4 regions of the Rhizobium sp. PL01 genome follow, and region 1 is predicted to be linked to each of the others. Evidence: predicted binding sites of a transcription regulator. Region 1 holds the regulator's gene; each other region holds the start of a gene.
The links. The regulator PhoB, encoded in region 1, activates phosphate uptake and scavenging genes when phosphate is short. The targets are predictions, from matches to a motif close to TGTCATNNANCTGTCAT.
Positions count from the first base shown of each region.

Region 2: a site for PhoB is predicted at 2,183-2,199, ahead of R6X40_RS15705 (DUF2794 domain-containing protein). Genes of this name have one in related genera too.
Region 3: a site for PhoB is predicted at 2,577-2,593, ahead of R6X40_RS27220 (esterase-like activity of phytase family protein). Genes of this name have one in related genera too.
Region 4: a site for PhoB is predicted at 2,592-2,608, ahead of R6X40_RS15890 (DUF1868 domain-containing protein). Genes of this name have one in related genera too.

Region 1 is NZ_JAWQUM010000005.1:172,979-177,767, reverse strand. It holds gene R6X40_RS14060 (aspartate aminotransferase family protein) at 1-318, opposite strand, end outside; gene R6X40_RS14055 (GcrA family cell cycle regulator) at 752-1,285, shown strand; gene R6X40_RS14050 (VOC family protein) at 1,299-1,676, shown strand; gene phoB (phosphate regulon transcriptional regulator PhoB) at 1,698-2,381, opposite strand; gene phoU (phosphate signaling complex protein PhoU) at 2,489-3,199, opposite strand; gene pstB (phosphate ABC transporter ATP-binding protein PstB) at 3,277-4,092, opposite strand; gene pstA (phosphate ABC transporter permease PstA) at 4,105-4,789, opposite strand, start outside.
Region 2 is NZ_JAWQUM010000006.1:68,616-73,404, forward strand. It holds gene acnA (aconitate hydratase AcnA) at 1-877, shown strand, start outside; gene R6X40_RS15700 (DUF1223 domain-containing protein) at 1,070-1,828, shown strand; gene R6X40_RS15705 (DUF2794 domain-containing protein) at 2,220-2,627, shown strand; gene R6X40_RS15710 (GNAT family N-acetyltransferase) at 2,629-3,186, opposite strand; gene R6X40_RS15715 (Bax inhibitor-1/YccA family protein) at 3,321-4,064, opposite strand; gene R6X40_RS15720 (ABC transporter permease) at 4,289-4,789, opposite strand, start outside.
Region 3 is NZ_JAWQUM010000014.1:91,783-96,571, forward strand. It holds gene R6X40_RS27215 (MarR family winged helix-turn-helix transcriptional regulator) at 1-248, shown strand, start outside; gene R6X40_RS27220 (esterase-like activity of phytase family protein) at 335-2,527, opposite strand; gene hupB (DNA-binding protein HupB) at 2,739-3,011, opposite strand; gene lon (endopeptidase La) at 3,339-4,789, opposite strand, start outside.
Region 4 is NZ_JAWQUM010000006.1:106,244-111,032, forward strand. It holds gene phaR (polyhydroxyalkanoate synthesis repressor PhaR) at 1-123, shown strand, start outside; gene R6X40_RS15875 (hypothetical protein) at 171-578, opposite strand; gene rpmF (50S ribosomal protein L32) at 812-997, opposite strand; gene R6X40_RS15885 (glutathione S-transferase family protein) at 1,157-1,804, opposite strand; gene R6X40_RS15890 (DUF1868 domain-containing protein) at 1,801-2,538, opposite strand; gene mtgA (monofunctional biosynthetic peptidoglycan transglycosylase) at 2,645-3,421, opposite strand; gene R6X40_RS15900 (farnesyl diphosphate synthase) at 3,554-4,462, shown strand; yybP-ykoY riboswitch at 4,672-4,769, shown strand.

The sequences.
Region 1 (4,789 bases):
GATCGCGCATTCCAGCGCCTCTGCGCCGGAGTTGGTGAAGAACACCTTGTCGGCGAACGTCGCTTCCGTCAGGCGGCGGCTGAGGCTCTCCTGTCCGGGAACTTCATAGAGGTTCGACAGATGCCAGACCTTCTCCGCCTGCTCTTTCAATGCCGACACAAGATGTGGATGCGCGTGGCCGAGCGAGTTAACGGCAACACCGGCTGCAAAATCGAGATAGCGGGTGCCGTCCTCGGCGATCAGCCAGACGCCTTCACCGCGCTCGAACCGCAGGGGGGCGCGGGCATATGTGTCATAAAGCGGCGTGGCATCGGCCATGGCGCATGTCTCCTCAAACCATCACGGCAATTGTATAATCGGCGTCGTCAACAGGGCTGTGACCAACCCATAAAAACTCAAAATGCCGCCTTGCGGCGGCAGGGGCACTATCTTCACTTCGCAGTGCGATGTCAACAAAAGCCCATGATTTCCGGCAATTCGCGTACATACAGCGCTCGCAATTTTTTTAGCCGGATACCCTTGCAAAAATGCCACGCATGGCAAGCAAGTTGGGGAAAACTCAGAAATTGATTCGGTGGGATTCCCCGGACTCTTGTCAGGGAGTCCCCCGGGCTCTACGTTAAGAAACAATTACTAGAACGCATGCGGCGGACCTAGTCACCAAAAGTGTTATCGCGTTTCAGCCTCGGATACTATCCAGGGCTCGGTGGAGGATTCGACCATCACCAACGCTGGGAATGGAGACAAGACCATGAATTGGACTGACGAGCGGGTCGAAAAACTCAAGAAATTGTGGGCCGAAGGCTTGAGCGCGAGCCAGATCGCTGCACAGCTCGGCGGCGTCAGCCGTAATGCCGTTATCGGCAAGGTCCACCGGCTCTGCCTGCCAGGCCGCGCCAAGGCCGGCGGCAGCACTGCAACGGCCCGTGCGAAACGCCCGGCACCGTCCGCTGCACCCCGCGCACCGAGCTACACCGCGTCGCGCATGACCGCTACCCGTACAGTGACACGCACCACGGGCGCGACTGTCATGAAGGAAGAAGTCGAAATCGGCGCCATCGAGGATCAGGAAACGGCACCGGCCGGCAACAACGTTGTTATTCCGATGTCGCGCCGCCTCGTCCTGACCGAACTCACCGACCGCACCTGTAAGTGGCCGATCGGCGATCCGATGAAGGAAGAGTTCCACTTCTGCGGCAACGATTCCCCGGATACATCACCTTACTGCACATTCCATGCAAAGCTGGCTTACCAGCCGTCCGGCGAGCGTCGCCGGGCACGCTGAGGCCAGTTCGGCCGTGCGTTTCGTCAACCCCATCCCGTTCGTCCGGGATATCAGCATCTCGAAAATCTTCTATTGCGAGATGCTGGAATTGGCGATCAAACAAGACTTCGGCAATTTTGTCATGTTTGAAACGGGATTTGCCATCCATGACGGCAAATCCCTGGAAACGACGGTCTGGGGACAGCCGTCAGCGGTCACCCAACCGTATGGCCGACACAATATCCTGCTCTATTTCGAACATGATAATCTGGATGGGCTTTTCGAGCGCATCGGCGGCAACGTGAACCTCATCCACCCCATCGAGACGCAAGCCTGGGGGCAGAGGGTCTTCCGCTTTTACGATCCCGACGGGCATCCCATCGAGATTGGCGAACCGCCCGGCAACGCCTGACGGTCCTTCATCATACGAAACTCAGCTTTCCAACGAATAGCCCGCGCCACGCACAGTGCGGATCACGTCCAGCATGTTGGAAAAGTTCAGCGCCTTGCGCAACCGTCCGACATGGACATCAACCGTGCGCTCATCGACATAGATATCGTGCCCCCACACACCGTCCAAAAGCTGCGAGCGCGAAAAGACACGGCCCGGCGAGGCCATGAAGAACTCCAGCAGGCGGAACTCGGTCGGTCCAAGACGGACCTCGCGGGTCTTGCGATGGACGCGATGGGTTTCGCGGTCGAGTTCGATATCGCCGCATTTCAGCAGCGTTGACAGCACTTCGGGTTTGGCCCGGCGCAACATCGCCTTGACCCGCGCCATCAATTCCGGCGTCGAGAATGGCTTGACGACATAATCGTCAGCGCCAGTGGCGAGTCCGCGTACGCGCTCACTCTCCTCGCCGCGTGCCGTCAGCATGATGATCGGCAGACGTTCGGTTTCCGGGCGCTGGCGCAGGCGACGGCACAGTTCGATGCCGGAAACGCCCGGCAGCATCCAATCGAGGATCAAGAGATCGGGAAGGCGTTCCTGCAGGCGCATTTCCGCCTCGTCGCCACGATTGATCGTATCGACTTCGAACCCTTCGGCCTCAAGATTGTATCGGAGGAGGACGCTGAGCGCCTCTTCATCTTCAACAACGGCAATTCTTGGCAACATTCAGTTCAGCTCCTTGGCTCCCGGCCGGTTGGCCGAAGGCTTGCCGAGCGGCTCCAACGGCCGCTCGCGCAATTAGTGCGTAAGAATTTACTTACTTTATCGCGCGATCAATTGCCGATCGCGCCGACCGTGTTGGCCGTGTCATCCTTCGGACGTTCACCGACGGGCTGAGCACCGGTTGCCATGTAGTAGATGGTTTCGGCGATGTTGGTGGCGTGGTCGCCGATGCGCTCGATGTTCTTGGCGCAGAACAGCAGATGCGTGCAGGGTGTGATGTTGCGCGGATCTTCCATCATGTAGGTCAGGAGCTCGCGGAACAGCGACGTGTAGATCGCATCGATCTCGTTGTCGCGCTCGCGGATGCTGTTGGCCTTTTCCGGCGAACGGGACGCATAGACGTCAAGCACTTCCTTGAGCTGAACGAGCGCAAGCTCGGCCAGATGCTCCAGGCCGCGCGCCAGCTGACGCGGCAGGCTGGCGGTCGCGACCGCGATGACGCGCTTGGCGTTGTTCTTGCCGAGATCGCCAACCCGCTCGAGATCGGCTGCAATGCGGATCGATCCCATGATTTCGCGCAGGTCGGCCGCCATCGGCTGACGCTTGGCGATGGTGACGATCGCCTTTTCGCCGATCTGGCGCTCGGCCTCGTCGAGAATGGCGTCGTCGGAAATGACCTTCTGGGCAAGCGCCAGGTCGGAATTGACCAGAGCGCGCACGGATTCGGCCACCATCTGTTCGGCCAGGCCGCCCATCTCGGAGATGCGCCGGGTCAGGTACTTCAGATCTTCGTCGTAGACGGAAGCAATGTGCGTAGACATGATTGTTTTTCCTTGCGATCACAATCCGGGTTGGAAGACTGCCACCCTGCCCTCATGGGAGGGTGGCGAAAGCGTCCTCAGCCGAAGCGGCCCATGATGTAGTCCTGGGTCCGCTGGTCATCCGGATTGGTGAACATCTTGTCGGTGTCGTTTTCCTCGACGAGATTGCCGAGGTGGAACATGGCGGTGCGCTGCGACACACGAGCAGCCTGCTGCATCGAGTGCGTAACGATGACGATCGTGTAGTTTGTGCGCAGTTCGTGGATCAGTTCCTCGACCTTGGCGGTCGCGATTGGATCCAGTGCCGAGCACGGTTCGTCCATCAGGATGACTTCCGGGCTGACGGCAACGGCGCGTGCAATGCACAGGCGTTGCTGCTGACCACCGGAAAGACCGGTGCCGGATTCATGCAGGCGATCCTTGACCTCGTTCCAGAGACCAGCCTTCTGCAGGCTCGACTCGACGATCTGGTCCAGCTCTGCCTTGGTGCGGGCGAGACCGTGGATCTTCGGACCGTAGGTGACGTTCTCGTAGATCGACTTCGGGAACGGGTTCGGCTTCTGGAACACCATGCCGACGCGGGCGCGGAGTTCGACGACGTCGATGCTCGGGTCGTAGATATCACCTTCGTCCAGCGTGATCTTGCCGGTCACCCGGCAGCTGTCGATCGTGTCGTTCATACGGTTGAGTGTCCGCAGGAACGTCGACTTGCCGCAACCCGACGGGCCGATCAGCGCGGTTACGGTGTTTTCACGAACGTTGAGGTTAACATCGAAAAGCGCGCGCTTCTCGCCGTAATAAACCGAAACGTCCTTTCCGATCATCTTGAAGGGAACAGTGTTCATTTTCTGGTCCAGCGCCTTTTCAACTGCTGCTTCTGACATCATGTTCATGTTTCTACCTCACTACCAGCGCCGCTCAAAGCGACGCCGCAACAGGATTGCGCCAAGGTTCATGACGACGAGGAAGATCAAGAGGATCATGATCGCACCCGAGGTCCGTTCGACAAATGCACGTTCGGCTTCGTTGGCCCACATGTAGATCTGGACCGGCAGAGCAGTGGAAGGGTCCATCGGCGAGCCCGGGTAATCGACTACGAAGGCCACCATGCCGATCAGGAGCAGCGGCGCCGTTTCACCGAGTGCATGCGCCAGACCGATAATGGTGCCGGTCAGGACGCCCGGCATAGCGAGCGGCAGGACATGGTGGAAGATTGTCTGCATCTTCGAAGCACCCAGGCCAAGAGCGGCCGAGCGGATCGACGGCGGAACCGCCTTCAGCGCTGCACGGGTGGCGATGATGATCGTTGGAAGCGTCATCAATGTCAGCACGAGGCCACCAACAACAGCAGCCGAACGGGGCATGCCGGCAAAGTTGATGAAGATCGACAGACCAAGCAGACCGTAGACGATAGAGGGAACCGCCGCGAGGTTGTTGATATTGACCTCGATGAGATCGGTCAGCCTGTTCTTCGGCGCGAACTCTTCCAGATAGATCGATGCCGCGACACCGATCGGCAGGGCAAGCACCAGGACGATCAGCATCATGTAGAGCGAACCGAGGGCGGCAACACCGATACCTGCAGCTTCA
Region 2 (4,789 bases), on a different contig from region 1:
CCGCGCACTCTACGCGTCGAAATATGCCGACGTGTTCAAGGGCGACGCCAACTGGCAGGCGGTTCAGGTTCCGGCTGGCCAGACCTATGCCTGGGACGACAACTCGACCTATGTCCAGAACCCGCCGTACTTCGTCGGCATGGGCAAGACCGGTTCGGGCATTTCCGACATCAAGGGCGCCCGCGTCCTTGGCCTGTTTGGCGACAAGATCACCACCGACCACATCTCCCCGGCCGGTTCGATCAAGGCTGCGTCTCCTGCCGGTGCCTACCTGATCAACCATGGCGTCGGCATTGCCGACTTCAACCAGTACGGCACGCGCCGCGGCAACCATGAAGTGATGATGCGCGGCACCTTTGCCAATATCCGCATCCGCAACCACATGATGGGACCGAACGGCAAGGAAGGCGGCTACACGATCCACTATCCTTCGAAGGAAGAGATGTCGATCTACGACGCCGCCATGCAATACAAAACAGAAGGCGTTCCGCTGGTCATCTTCGCGGGTGTCGAATACGGCAACGGCTCGTCGCGTGACTGGGCCGCCAAGGGCACCAACCTGCTCGGCGTCAAGGCCGTGATCGCTCAGTCCTTCGAGCGTATCCACCGCTCTAACCTCGTTGGCATGGGCATCGTGCCCTTCGTCTTCGAGGAAGGCACGACCTGGGAATCGCTCGGCCTGAAGGGCGACGAAAGCGTCACGATCGACGGCCTCGGCAATGTCCAGCCGCGTGAAAAGCGCATCGCCAAGATCACCTATGCCGATGGGACGGTGAAGGACGTTCCGCTGATCTGCCGCATCGATACGCTGGATGAGGTTACTTACATGAACAATGGCGGCATCCTGCAGACGGTGTTACGCGACCTCGCTGCCTGATGCATCCTTGATGCTGACATGAACGAAGCCGGGGCTTTCATGAGCCCCGGCTTTTTCGTGATCGGTGAAGCCGCGAACCTCACTCCAACGTGATTTTCTGTTGAAAGAGCAGCGGCGTATGAAGGATGCGGATAAACACTGTACACCCGTACAACACTGCTGAAATGCCGACCCCTTGAAATGGAAGTCACAATGTCTGGATCAAGCTCCGTTCGCCGCATCATGCTCGCCTGTGGCCTTGGCCTTGCGGCGATGCCGGCTATCGCCGGGGACGTGGCAAAACCGGCGGGCGTTGTTGAACTGTTCACCAGTCAGGGCTGCTCTTCCTGCCCGCCGGCAGACGCGGCATTGAAGACACTGATCGACGACGGCAAGGTTGTGGCGCTGTCCTATCACGTCGATTACTGGAACTATCTCGGCTGGACCGATACGTTGGCCTCGAAGGACAATACCGCCCGGCAATATGCCTACGCGAAAATGTTCGGCCGCAGCGGCGTCTATACGCCGCAGGCGGTGCTCAATGGCCGCGACCATATCAATGGTGCCGATATCGACGGGATCAACAATCGGCTTTCGGCGATGAAATCGTCAGGAAAGGGCCTCGCTGTTCCGGTCGATGCCAGCGTCCGCAAGGATGAGATCGATATCAAGATCGGCGCTGGCATGGGGAAAGCCAATGTCGTTGTCGTCTATTTCAATCGCCAGCAGCTTGTCGACGTCAAGAAAGGCGAAAACAGCGGCAGGAAGATTTCCTATTGGCATTCCGTCCGCGACATCCAGACGATCGGAATGTGGGACGGCAAGCCTGCCTCTTTCGTATTGCCCGCTTCCATCCTCAACGAGGGAGAGAACGGCGGCTGTGCCGTGTTGTTGCAGACCATGAAGGACAGTGAAACGCCGGGCGCTATCCTGGGCGCAACGACAGTCATGGCGGACAATACCGCCAACTGACGCATAATATGGTTCGGCCCGGCAGCATCGAGGGGCTGGGGCTGAGGGTTCGAAGATGCCGGACCGAACCGGCCACGTTTCGCAGCTGCAGAAAGCAACCACTCGACATGGCGTCTGGAGCAACCGCGCCCGAAGGGCGCTTTGGCTAGCCGCTCCATTGCTGCACCCGTTCAAGGCAGAAAAACCCCAAACAAACATGCAGGCCGGACACTCGGAAGGACTCCCTTGTGCCAGCGAGGGGGAGTTTCCTTGCGAATTGGGGCGTCTATTTGTTTGAAATGCGGCACAATGAAAAAAGTCTTCCACCGCAGCGACCCGCCTTGCGGCTTGCATTTCAGCCAAGGTCAGGCAAACTGTAACCGTCCTGTCACAATATAAGGCCGGAGTACCGATGACTGATCAGCCGGATTTGCCGCAAGGCGAGACCCGTTCCGAAAGGCAGAAATCGTCCGATGTGGTTGTTAATCTGCACGAATATCGCAGCGGCAATCAGGACCAGCTCCCCATCACCTTCCACCGCCGCGAACTGGATCTGATCCTTCGGGTCTATGGCCGCATGGTGGGCGACGGCGAGTGGCGCGACTATGCGATGGATCACTTGCGCGACAAGGCTATCTTCTCTGTTTTTAAGCGTTCCGGTGAAATGCCGCTGTTTCGGATTGAAAAGAACCCGAAACTTTCGGCCAAGCAGGGCGCCTTCAGCGTCGTCAATACACACGGCATGATCCTGAAACGCGGCCACGACCTGCAGCAGGTGCTGAAAGTCTTCGACAAGATGCTGAAGGTCATCAAGACCTGATTCAGCTGCGGTAGAGCGTATCGGGATAGAGGCCCGGTTCGGGATCGCTCGTCAGGCCCTCGCCAAGCGCCAGTTGCATGATGATGGTATCGAGCCAGCGGCCGTGCTTGAAACCCGTGCCCTTCATCAACCCGCCATGCTCGAAACCGGCCGCGCGATGCACTGCGACGGATGCAGGATGTGCGCCGCCGATGACAGCCACCATCTGGCGGAAGCCGAGGTCCGTGCAGCGCAGGATCAGCTCGGAGAGCAGGGCTTTGCCCACGCCGCGCCCGCGCGCTTCCGGCGCCAGATAGATCGAATCCTCGACCATGAATCGATAGGCCGTGCGGGTCCGGAATGCCGAGGCATAGGCGTAACCAAGCAGCACGCCATCGGTATCGATTGCGGCAATATAGGGATAGCCTTTGCCGGTGATGACAGAAAAGCGCGAGGCCATTTCAGCTTCGCCCGGCGGCGTCATTTCATAGGACGCGACACCGTTCAACACGGATTCCCGATAAATCCCGGTGATAACAGGAATGTCAGATAGGGTCGCATCGCGCAGGATAAAGGACATGGGCAGACCTGTCTGGAAGACTACTCCCTCGTCTGCCATATCGCGTTCACCCATTCAACCGAGCGGCGTTGCCAAAATGCGGCCAACAAAAAAGGCGGCCGAAGCCGCCTTTTTCAGAAGTATCCGGTTCCGGATTAGTTGCGGTTTCCGAGGAAGCGCAGCATGAACAGGAACAGGTTGATAAAGTCGAGGTACAGCGTCAGGGCGCCCATGATAGCCTTGCGGCCAGCGGCATCTTCACTGTCTGCTTCGAAGTACATTTCCTTGATCTTCTGGGTATCGTAGGCGGTGAGGCCTGCGAAGATCAGAACACCGATAGCCGAGATCGCAAAATTAAGCGCCGACGAGGCGAGGAAAATATTGACGATCGAGGCGATGATCAGGCCGAACAGGCCCATCATCAGGAACGAACCCATGCCCGACAGGCTACGCTTGGTGGTGTAGCCGTAGAGCGACAGAGCGCCGAACGAAGCGGCCGTGATGAAGAACGTCTGGGTAATGCTCTGGCCGGTATAGATCAGGAAGATCGACGACAGCGAGAGACCCATCAGACCGGCATAGACCCAGAAGGTCGCCCGCGCGGCGGATACGCTCATCGAATTGATGCGGAAGCTCATGTAGAACACCAGAGCCAGCGGTGCGAGCATGACAACCCACTTCAGCGGGCTCACATAGATCGCCTGCCCGAACGCTGTCAGTTGTCCGTCCGCAAAAGCGAACTGAAACGCAGCGTAGGCAGCGATACCGGTGATCGCCAGACCGAGGGCCATCAGGTTGTACACCTTGAGCATATAGGTGCGCAGACCTTCGTCGATTACGGCCCCCGCCTGTGCGCCGGCAGGCGACATTCGGGTTTGGTAGTTTCTAAGATCAGCCATTGTTTCCTCTTTAAAAGCCCCGGTTAAGTTTACGGTGTCGGGCGGTAAGGGCGCATCCTCAAGGGTGCAAGCCGCTTGACCCAGGCGCCGCTGCGGGGCTCCAGCATGCCTTTGGTGAATATGATGTCGAAATACGACTTACACAAGACCGGCAGCCCTGAGAATCAGACGAAAAGCGGATTCTCAGGGCTTTCAGAGGTTAGCGTTAACGGTTAACTGGCCGATCAGAGCTCGCGCAGGACGGGTGCAGCCTTCTGTCCGAGCACGCGCCATGTACCCGCCAAGCCGAAACCAACCGTGACGATCAGGGCGACAGCCATGGTGATCAGCGCCACATCCGGCAGGAAGGACGACGGCAAGCTCATGATTTTGCTGACCACGAACCACGCTGCAACGCCGCCGGCAAACAGCGCGAAGATCGCCGTTGACAGCCCAAGCATGGCATATTCGTAGCAGAACGCGCGGATCAACGTCGAACGTGTGGCCCCCAATGTCTTCAGCACGACGGCATCATGAGTGCGTGCCCGGTTGCCGGCAGCAAGCGCGCCGGCAAGCACCAGAATCGACGCCACCAGGGCTACGGCCGCAGCAGCACGGATGGCAGTCGCCAGTTGGCCGACCAGCACGTTGATGATGTCGAGCGCATCCTTGACCCGGACACTGGTGATCGTCGGGTAGGCGTTGGTGACGGCCTTGAGGGTGGCCGCCTCTTCCTCAGCCGTCGC
Region 3 (4,789 bases), on a different contig from region 1:
AGCTTGTCGTACGCAAGCCCGATCCAGAAGACCGCCGGGCCAAGATCGTCTCGATCACCGATGTCGGCCGCGTCGTTCTCGAAGCAGCCGAACACCCGCGAAAGCAGCTGATCGAGGAAATCTTCTCTGCACTCGACGATCAGCAGCTCGACCAGATGCACGATATCGTCAGCCGTCTGGTGGCCAAGGCGGATGAAATCCGCAAGCGCAAGGAAGCCGAAGGGGCGAACGAAACGGCCGCTCAGTAGCGTGCCTTTCGCCGGTCTTATCAGGTTAAATTAAAAAAGGCCGGAACATCATGTTCCGGCCTTTTCCGTTACCAGTAGAGAAGCGCTTACATCGCGTTCATCGTACCGATCGAGAAGAACAAGGTTTCGCCCGACGAGTCGTCAACGCCATCATTGTCGGTGACGACGAAGCCATTGCCGGCCGCATCGACGGTGAAGCCTTCAACCTTGTCGATGACGTAGCCGTTCAGTGCCTTGAGGTCGGGAATGAGGTCACGGACCTCTTCCTTTTTGACCACGGGCAGTGCGCCACCCAGCTTGGCCGGCTTCAGGTCGGCCAATGCTACGCGGTAGAGCTTCTTCAGCTTGGCAGCCTGACCGATCAGGTTGTCACGCTCGATGATATAGGCGTAGTCGCCATAGGCCGTGATTTCGGACAAGCCAACCCAGCCACTTTCCGTCTTTTCGAGCGGGTAGCGCACGGCGCCCCATTCTTTGGACGACGGCTTGTAGGAGACGAGCTTCACAAAACCCTTCTCGTCGTCGCCCCATTCGCGCTGAACGGCCATCCACAGCATCATGTCGTCGCCTTTGCCGACGCTGGTGATGCCTTCAAAGCCGAAGCGCTTCTCACCGGCACGCAGCTCGGCGGGAATGGCGATTTCCTTTTCGATCTCGCCCTTCTTGTTCACGTGGATGATCGCGTGGCTATAGAGCTTGTCGGCGTCACCTTCATTGGCGAGCCAGAAGCCGCCCTCACCGTCTGGCGTCAGGCCTTCACTGTCGAGCTTCTGGGCCGCGGCGCCATTGCGCGTGATGCGCAGGGCATCGACGATCTTCGCAGGCTTTGCGGTAGCGTCGATCGTGAAGATCGTCGGCTGCGACGCGTAGAACGAATCGTTGACCGCATAGAGCATGCCCGGCTTGTCCTTGACAGGAGCGAGACCCGAAAGCGCGCCAAAGCCGATCAGTTCGCCGTCCTTCTCGGTGGAGACGATCTGCGGATAGGCGGGTACGCCTTCCGCACGTTCATAGATCATGACGTGCGAGCGACCGCCGCCGTCTTCCACGAGGTCGGCTTCGTTGGCAGTGACGAACAGGTTGCGGCTTGGAATGGCAACGGCGCCTTCCGGAGCGATACCCGAGGGCAGGAGCTGAAGAAGCTCAGGCTCGGCACCGGTGTCCTTGAACACGCCGACGATAGACGCGCGCTCGGCAAGCACGAAGAACAGGTTGTCATCACCGAACTTGGCTGCTTCCAGGCCTTCCGGTTCGACACCCTTCTTGTTGCGCTTGTCCGGGTAGTGGCCGATCTTGGCGATCTCGCGCTCGAAAGCAGCACCGTTTTCGTAAAGAACCTTGCCGGTCTTGTCGAAGATGGTGAAGCCGCGTGCGCCGCCCTTCCAGTCGCCTTCATTGGCGACGACGAGACGGTTGTCGTCCAGCCACTTAACAGCGTCAGGCTCGCGGGCGACATCCTTCATCTCGCCGGTGAACTTCAGCGCGCCGTCCTTCTTGGTATCGATGCCTTCGAGGCTGACAGTACCGGCCGAGAAGTGCGACTTCACGGCGCCGGTCTTGCCGTCGACGATGACGACATAGTTGTTTTCCTGAAGGGTAACTGCAACCTCATCGAGGCTGTTGAAGGAAACGAACTCCGGTTCCGGATCATCACCAGCAACGTCGGCAAGTCCGGTCAGCGTGACGTGCTTGATCGAACCGCAATCGACAACGCCGTCCTTGAGCGAAAGGAGGACCAGATCACCAGCCGGCATCTGCGGGATGGCACCGTCGTTGACCTCTTCATCACGCTCGTTCTCGATGGCGATCGCAGCGAGGGTCTTGTCCTTGTTGAGGGCGATCGAATCAGGCTGGCCGCCGAGGTCGCATGTCGTGTCGATGGCCTTTGAAGCGAGATCGACCTGAGCAAGCATGCCCGACGGCTTGACGAAGCTTTCGCGGGTGTTGATCGCCACGAGCGCCTTGCCGGCAGCGAAAGTGACCGAGGTTGGCTCGCCGTCGAAAGCAACGGAACCACCGGCCTTCGGGGCCTTTGCATCGGTAATGTCAATGAAACCGATCGCCTTGTTCGGGCTGTCGGAATAGACGAGCGTATTGCCGTCCTCGCTGGCGGCGACAATTTCAGCCGAGGTCACGGAGTTCTTGTCAGTGCCCTCAGGCAGATTGTCGGCGACGGCGAACGAGGCAATACGATTAAATACGGGTTCTGCGCTGACGGCCGACACGGTCGAAGCAGCGAGCACGGCAGCGAGTGCTGCGGTGAGCGAAAATGTCTTCACGGGATGTCCCTCCTGATCAATGAATACGGAGGGGTTTTGATCGCGCAGTGTAACACCCGCATGACAGCCAGCGTATATTAGACAACAGCAAGGCGAGAGACAAAAGCCATAGACTCAAACGAAAAGAGGCCCGGGAAAACCCGGGCCTCAAATCAACCTGCTATCGAACCGTTGGCGTCTTCGCCACGGTGCTGCAGACGAAACATGAAACTTAGTTCACGGCGTCCTTGAGACCCTTACCGGCCGAGAACTTCGGCACGTTACGGGCAGGGATATCGACTTCTGCGCCGGTGGACGGGTTACGACCCTTAGATGCTTCGCGGCGGCTGACCGAAAAGTTGCCGAAGCCAACGAGGCGAACGTCGCCGCCGTTCTTCAGTTCTGCCTGGATAACGTCGAAGATTGCATCAACTGCAGAAGATGCATCTGTCTTCGAGAGTCCGGCCTTCTCGGCAACTGCGGACACGAGCTCATTCTTGTTCATGTTTCCACCCCTTTCAATACTGGTTCGAAACGACTCAATTTTCAAGCCGGGAGCAGCATACGCGCGACCCCCGCCTTGGCAAACCCAATCGCTCCGAATCCCATGGAATGCAAGGCTTTGCGGGAGGTTTTACATAAAAAAGACCGGCAAAAATGCCGGTCTTCCACTGTTTCCGTTCCAAATCAGTGCACAACCTGCGGCAGGCACCAGTTCGAACTCAAGTCAAGTCCAAACGACACCGGCCCGAAAATCGGAATGATTTTCGGGCCGGTGCGTAGAGACAAAGTCTAGTGCGTTCTTTGTGCGTCCATAAAGACGCACGGCGCGTTAGTGGGCAATCGACGCGCCGGCATCATCGGCCGGATCGGCTGCCGCAATCGGCACGGCCTGCTTGGCAGGATCCCATTCGATTGCCACCGGAACCCGCAACAGAGCGTGCTGCAGAACCTCGCCAATATGCGAGACCGGAACGATCTCCATATTGTTCTTCACGTTGTCCGGAATATCCGCCAGATCCTTGGCGTTTTCTTCCGGGATCAGCACCTTCTTGATGCCACCGCGAAGGGCTGCGAGCAGCTTTTCTTTCAGGCCACCGATCGGCAGGACACGGCCGCGCAGGGTGATTTCACCCGTCATCGCCACATCCTTGTTGACGGCAATACCGGTCATGATCGACACGATCGCGGTTGCCATGGCCACACCGGCGGACGGACCGTCCTTCGGCGTCGCGCCTTCCGGCACGTGCACATGGATATCGCTCTTGTCGAACAGTGGCGGCTCGATGCCGAAGTCGATCGCACGCGAGCGGACATAGGATGCCGCAGCCGAAATCGATTCCTTCATCACGTCGCGCAGGTTACCGGTCACCGTCATGCGGCCCTTGCCGGGCATCATGACGCCTTCGATCGTCAGAAGCTCACCACCAACTTCCGTCCAGGCGAGACCAGTGACGACACCGACCTGGTCGGTGCGTTCGGCTTCGCCGTGGCGATAGCGTGGAACACCAAGATAGTCGTTGATGTTCTCGGCAGTCACTTCAACCTTGTCGGTGCGACCCTTCAGGATTTCCGTGACGGCCTTGCGGGCAACCTTCATCAGCTCGCGCTCAAGGCTACGCACACCGGCTTCGCGGGTGTAGGTCTGGATGATCGCCGACAAGGCACCGTCGGTGATCGAGAACTCCTTCGGCTGAAGCGCGTGGTCGGCAATCGCCTTCGGCAAAAGGTGCCGCTTGGCAATTTCCAGCTTTTCTTCTTCCGTGTAGCCGGCAATCCGGATCACTTCCATGCGGTCCATCAACGGTGCAGGGATGTTAAGCGTGTTTGCCGTGGTGATGAACATCACGTTCGAGAGATCGTATTCGACCTCCAGATAGTGGTCCATGAACGTCGAGTTCTGTTCTGGATCCAAAACCTCCAGGAGAGCCGATGACGGGTCGCCGCGGAAATCCTGGCCCATCTTGTCGATTTCATCGAGCAGGAAGAGCGGGTTGGACTTCTTTGCCTTCTTCATCGACTGGATGACCTTGCCGGGCATCGAACCGATATAAGTGCGGCGGTGACCGCGGATTTCGGCTTCGTCACGGACGCCGCCGAGTGCCATGCGGATATATTCGCGGCCGGTCGCCTTGGCGATCGACTTGGCAAGCGAGGTCTTGCCGACGCCTGGAGGACCGACGAGGCACAGGATCGGCCCCTTGATCTTCTGCGAACGCGCCTGGACCGCCAGATACTCGATGATCCGTTCCTTGACCTTGTCGAGGCCGAAGTGATCCAGCT
Region 4 (4,789 bases), on a different contig from region 1:
TTTTCGCCCTTCATGGCGGCAACGCCCGCTGCCAAGGAACCGCGTAAGGCGGAAGCCAAGGACATTGATGAGCTGAAAGAACAGCTACGCGCCTTGCAGACAAAGCTGGAAAATCTCGGCTGACAAGCCTTACGACGCGCGCAGTCTGGAACGGCGCGCGTCGAAGCTCATCAGAGACCGATGGAAACATCCCGCCCTGCCGTGCGCATTGACACGGAAAAGCCGGCAATGACGTCGATGAAGCTGATCGTCATCAGGATGAAGAAGACGTGGGTCGCGGCATTGGCGACCAGCAGAAATTCCACCAGAAACACGATGAACAGAACCATCGACAACAGATGATCCATCAGCGCCTTGGAGCTGATGCGGGTTGCCTTGAGGATTTCGACGAAGAGCAACACCAGCGCGATGACGATCATCAGATCGCCGACGCTCATCGTCCAGACGGCACCGGACAGCATGGTCATCGAGAAGACCGTGTTTTCAAAAACTGCGACACCACCACTTCCCAGGACGCCCATCATTCCAAGATTGTAGAGAATGAACGGCAGGATCAGCAATGGAATGGCGGCAATCATCAGCAATGGCTCCCAGTTTCTCGCGCCAGCCTCTCCGGCCGGGCGTTGATCGATATGTGCCTCACGACGCAACGAGCGTCAAGAAATGGCCGTGGAGCCAGATAGGGCAAGGATCTGGGAAGACTAGGAAAAACGGCCAATACGATACAGCGCAATTCTCCCGGTATGCAGGCAACAGAAAAAGGGCCGGCGAAAAGCCAGCCCCTTCAATAACAGCCTGACGGCACCGCTGATTAAGCGGAAGCCTTCGGGGTCAGAACCTGACGGCCGCGATACATGCCTGTCTTCAGGTCGATGTGGTGCGGGCGGCGCAGTTCGCCGGAGTTCTTGTCTTCGATGTAGGTCGGTGTCTTCAGCGCATCAGCGGAGCGGCGCATGCCACGCTTGGACGGGCTTGTTTTTCTTTTAGGTACAGCCATTTCATACTCCACTTATCGGGCAAAACTCTGTTTCACAGCCAGTCTGTTGGCCGGGAAAAACAGATGTCAATCTCGGAATTTGCCGGGCTTATACATGCCCCACAGGCATTTGACCAGTCCCTGCAGGCATTTTTTCGTAAGCCCTGGCCGGGAAAAGCATCAGGCCTCGTCTTCCGATACGATCCAGGTTTCCTTCAGCGCCGCCGCCTGCCACTTCTGGAAGGCCGGATGGGTCTTCACCGCATCCATGTATTCGAGCGAGACGGGATTACGCGTGAGGTCGTAGACCTCGAAACGATTGACCACCGGCGCAAACATCGCGTCAGCTGCGGTAAAGCGGCCGAACAGAAATGGACCGCCTGAGCGGGCGACGGCCTCGCGCCAGATCGTCTCGATCCGCTCGACATCCTCCAGGACGCCATCCGGCAAATCGATTGCCTGCTTCTCGCGGCGCATGTTCATCGGACACGCATTGCGCAACGCCCGAAAACCGGAGAGCATCTCCATCGAATAGCTGCGGGCAACAGCACGTTCGGCTGCTTCTTTCGGCCAAAGCCCGGCATCCGGAAAAAGCTCGGCGGCATATTCGATGATCGCCAACGATTCCCAGACACGCAGATCACCATGATGCAGGACGGGGACACGGCCGGTCGGAGAGATTTCCTTGAATTTCGGGTTTCCGGCCGGAAAATCGAACGGAATGAGGACATCGTCGAACGGAATGCCACAGGCTTCCAGCGCGAGCCATGGCCGCAGCGACCAGGACGAATAGTTCTTGTTGCCGACATAGAGCGTGAGCTTGGTCATGGCGCATTCCTTAGTGTCTTATATTGAGATTCGAAGACAACGAGTTCCTCGAAATGGTTCATGTCTTCAAACGAGCAAAAAGCCGGAGGATCGAGATCGACGACAGGCGACCGTTCCTTGAGATAGGCCAGTTGCTCCGCTAGCATCTCCTGCCAACGCGGCAGCGCCGGATCAGCAAGCCAGTCGATAATATACGCGAAAGTGATGTGGAACACGTAATCGTCATGATCCGGATGGCGATAGCCAAAAACCCCCGCAAAGGTGTCACGCCATTCGCGCAAGCACTGCCGGTCATCCACACTATCCCCTTCAAGGGTCAGTCCAAGCGGCGTGACCTCGGTAATGCGTGCACGAAAAGGCGAGAGCGGCGCGAAATTCCTCAGCTTGTCGCGAAAGTGGGCCGTCATAACATCGATTGGCGCATCAAGAGCCATATCGGCTGGCCAGTAAGGCGGCTTGCGGCGATATTCGATGATGCCCTGGAAGATTGTCATGTGCAGACTGGAAGCATGCGTGAAGGCGAACTGATCGGCTTCTGGCATCGCCATCAATCGATGGCGCACGGCAAGGATGGCGGCATGGGAAGATGTCCCGGCACTGACATGGGAAACCACGGTGTTGCCGCGCTCTTGTAGGAAACAGCCATCGGCGGCGTAGCGAGTTCCGAAATGTCGCGGCGAGGCACTGTTGGCGCTCCGGGCAAAGGTGAGAAGAGACGGATCAATCGAGACCATAGGATAATCGAGCCTTTTCGAGGATAGCAACGAGGCCCGGATGCCCGAATTTCACAACGTCAGGATGACACCATCCCAAACCGCGCTCCAATGAAAAGGCTTGATCTCACTCATAAAGACATTTGATATATTCACCGGACCGGCTGGCGCGGCGCTCGATCAGCGAGGCGAGGCTGCGCAGACCACGGCCTGGCTTGCCAGCGTTGCGCTCATATGGATTGGGCAGGGATACAGCAAGAAGTGCTGCCTGGCGCTTGGTGAGCTTTGCAGCCGGAACGCCGAAATGATGTTTTGCCGCCGCTTCAGCACCATAGATGCCAGGCCCCCACTCGGCGACGTTGAGATAGAGCTCCATCATCCTCTGTTTGCTCCAGACAAAATCGGACGCCAGCGCCAAAGGCAGTTCCATGCCCTTGCGAATGAAAGAACGGCCATTCCACAAAAACAGGTTCTTTGCCGTCTGCATCGGGATTGTCGAGGCACCACGGGTGGATTCGCCCTCCAGCGCATCATTGACCACGCCGCGCATCTGTCTCCAATCGACGCCGTCGTGAAGACAGAACTGGCCATCCTCCGACATCATCACTGACTGCACGAGATTGGGCGAAATATCCTCGAACGAGACCCACTGGCGATCATAGCCACGCAGCAGCACGAGATCGCGCAGCATCAGCGTCGAAATCGGATGAATGAAGCTCGGCGCATAGAGGATGATCAGAACATAGGGCAATAGGACAATCGCAACGGCGATCAGCAGAATCTGGCGCCAGCGCCGACGCAGGGCCTGCCCCCATCCCCGCGAACGGCTGGACGGCACGTCTTCTTCCTCCCCCCGAGTTTCCGGTACGATGTCCACGCCTGAAACGCCCGCCTGATGATCCATCCAATTTTCATAGAACAACGGCGGATAAAATTGAACGGTTTTCTCGGTAACGCACAGCAAGCCACGCATGCGGTTACAGATATGGTAAAATCCCGTTGCCAGCGGGCGCGCAGTCATGCCAAACAGCGCCGCATGAGCGAGACATCCTTTGAAATCCGCCTGAAGACCAGCGCCGCAGAGATCGAGACCTGCCTGATCGGCATTCTTCACGAAAAACCACAGGCAGACGAGATCGCCCGGCCCGCACCGCTCGTCGCTGCAATGCGCCATGGATTGCTGAACGGAGGCAAGCGGCTGCGCCCATTCCTGGTAATGGAAAGCACGGCATTTCTTCGTGGCGACCGGCAGGCGGCCCTGCGCATCGGCGCAGCACTCGAATGCGTTCACAGCTATTCGCTTGTCCATGACGACCTGCCCGCCATGGACGATGACGATCTCCGCCGCGGTCAGCCGACCGTGCATATCGCCCATGGCGAGGCCAATGCGATCCTTGCTGGCGACAGCCTTTTGACCTTGGCCTTCGATATTATCGCCGCCCCGGAAACCAATCTTACCGACCGGCAGAAGACCGAACTGGTTCTGGCCCTCGCTCGCGCCTCTGGCATCGGCGGCATGGCCGGCGGGCAGGCGCTGGATCTGGCAGCAGAAACATCGGCACCGGACGAGGCGGCAATCGTCACGTTGCAGGCGATGAAGACCGGCGCGCTGATCCGCTTTGCCTGCGAGGCAGGCGCCATCATTGCAGGAAGCAGCGCTGACGAGCGGCGGCTGATGCGCACCTATGGCGAGACGATCGGCCTTGCCTTCCAGCTGGCCGACGACCTGCTTGACCTGACAGCAGACGCCCAGACGATGGGCAAGGCGACCGGCAAGGATGCGGCCCGTGGCAAGGGTACGCTTGTCTCTCTACGCGGTCAGGCCTGGGCGGAAACCCGGCTGGCAGCTCTCGTCGCAGATGCGGCCGTCCTGCTTGAGCCATTCGGCGCACGCGCGGATATTCTCAACGAGACTGCCCGCTTCATCGCCAACCGAAGCCACTGACCCCGACGGCCGGGGATCGGTCTTTCAACGCGAGATTCCACTCCAAACAGACGCTGAAATGCGCTGCACCTGCTTGTCCAGCAGGGAGCATAGTTGCACCTGATATTGCCTCCTCTGTCTTGGATTTATGCACTAATGCATATTCTAAGCTGCTGTAATAAAAGGAATTTTAACTTAGCCTTATTGACAGACAAACCAGCTTGAACTATCCCTCCCGCATCGGGGAGTAGCCACTGCATATCCCTGCAGGATCGTATCAACATGCTTGCGCCCATGCGCATGGTGCGATCGGCCGAGACACTCGGCCCGGCAAGACCGTGGCGTAGA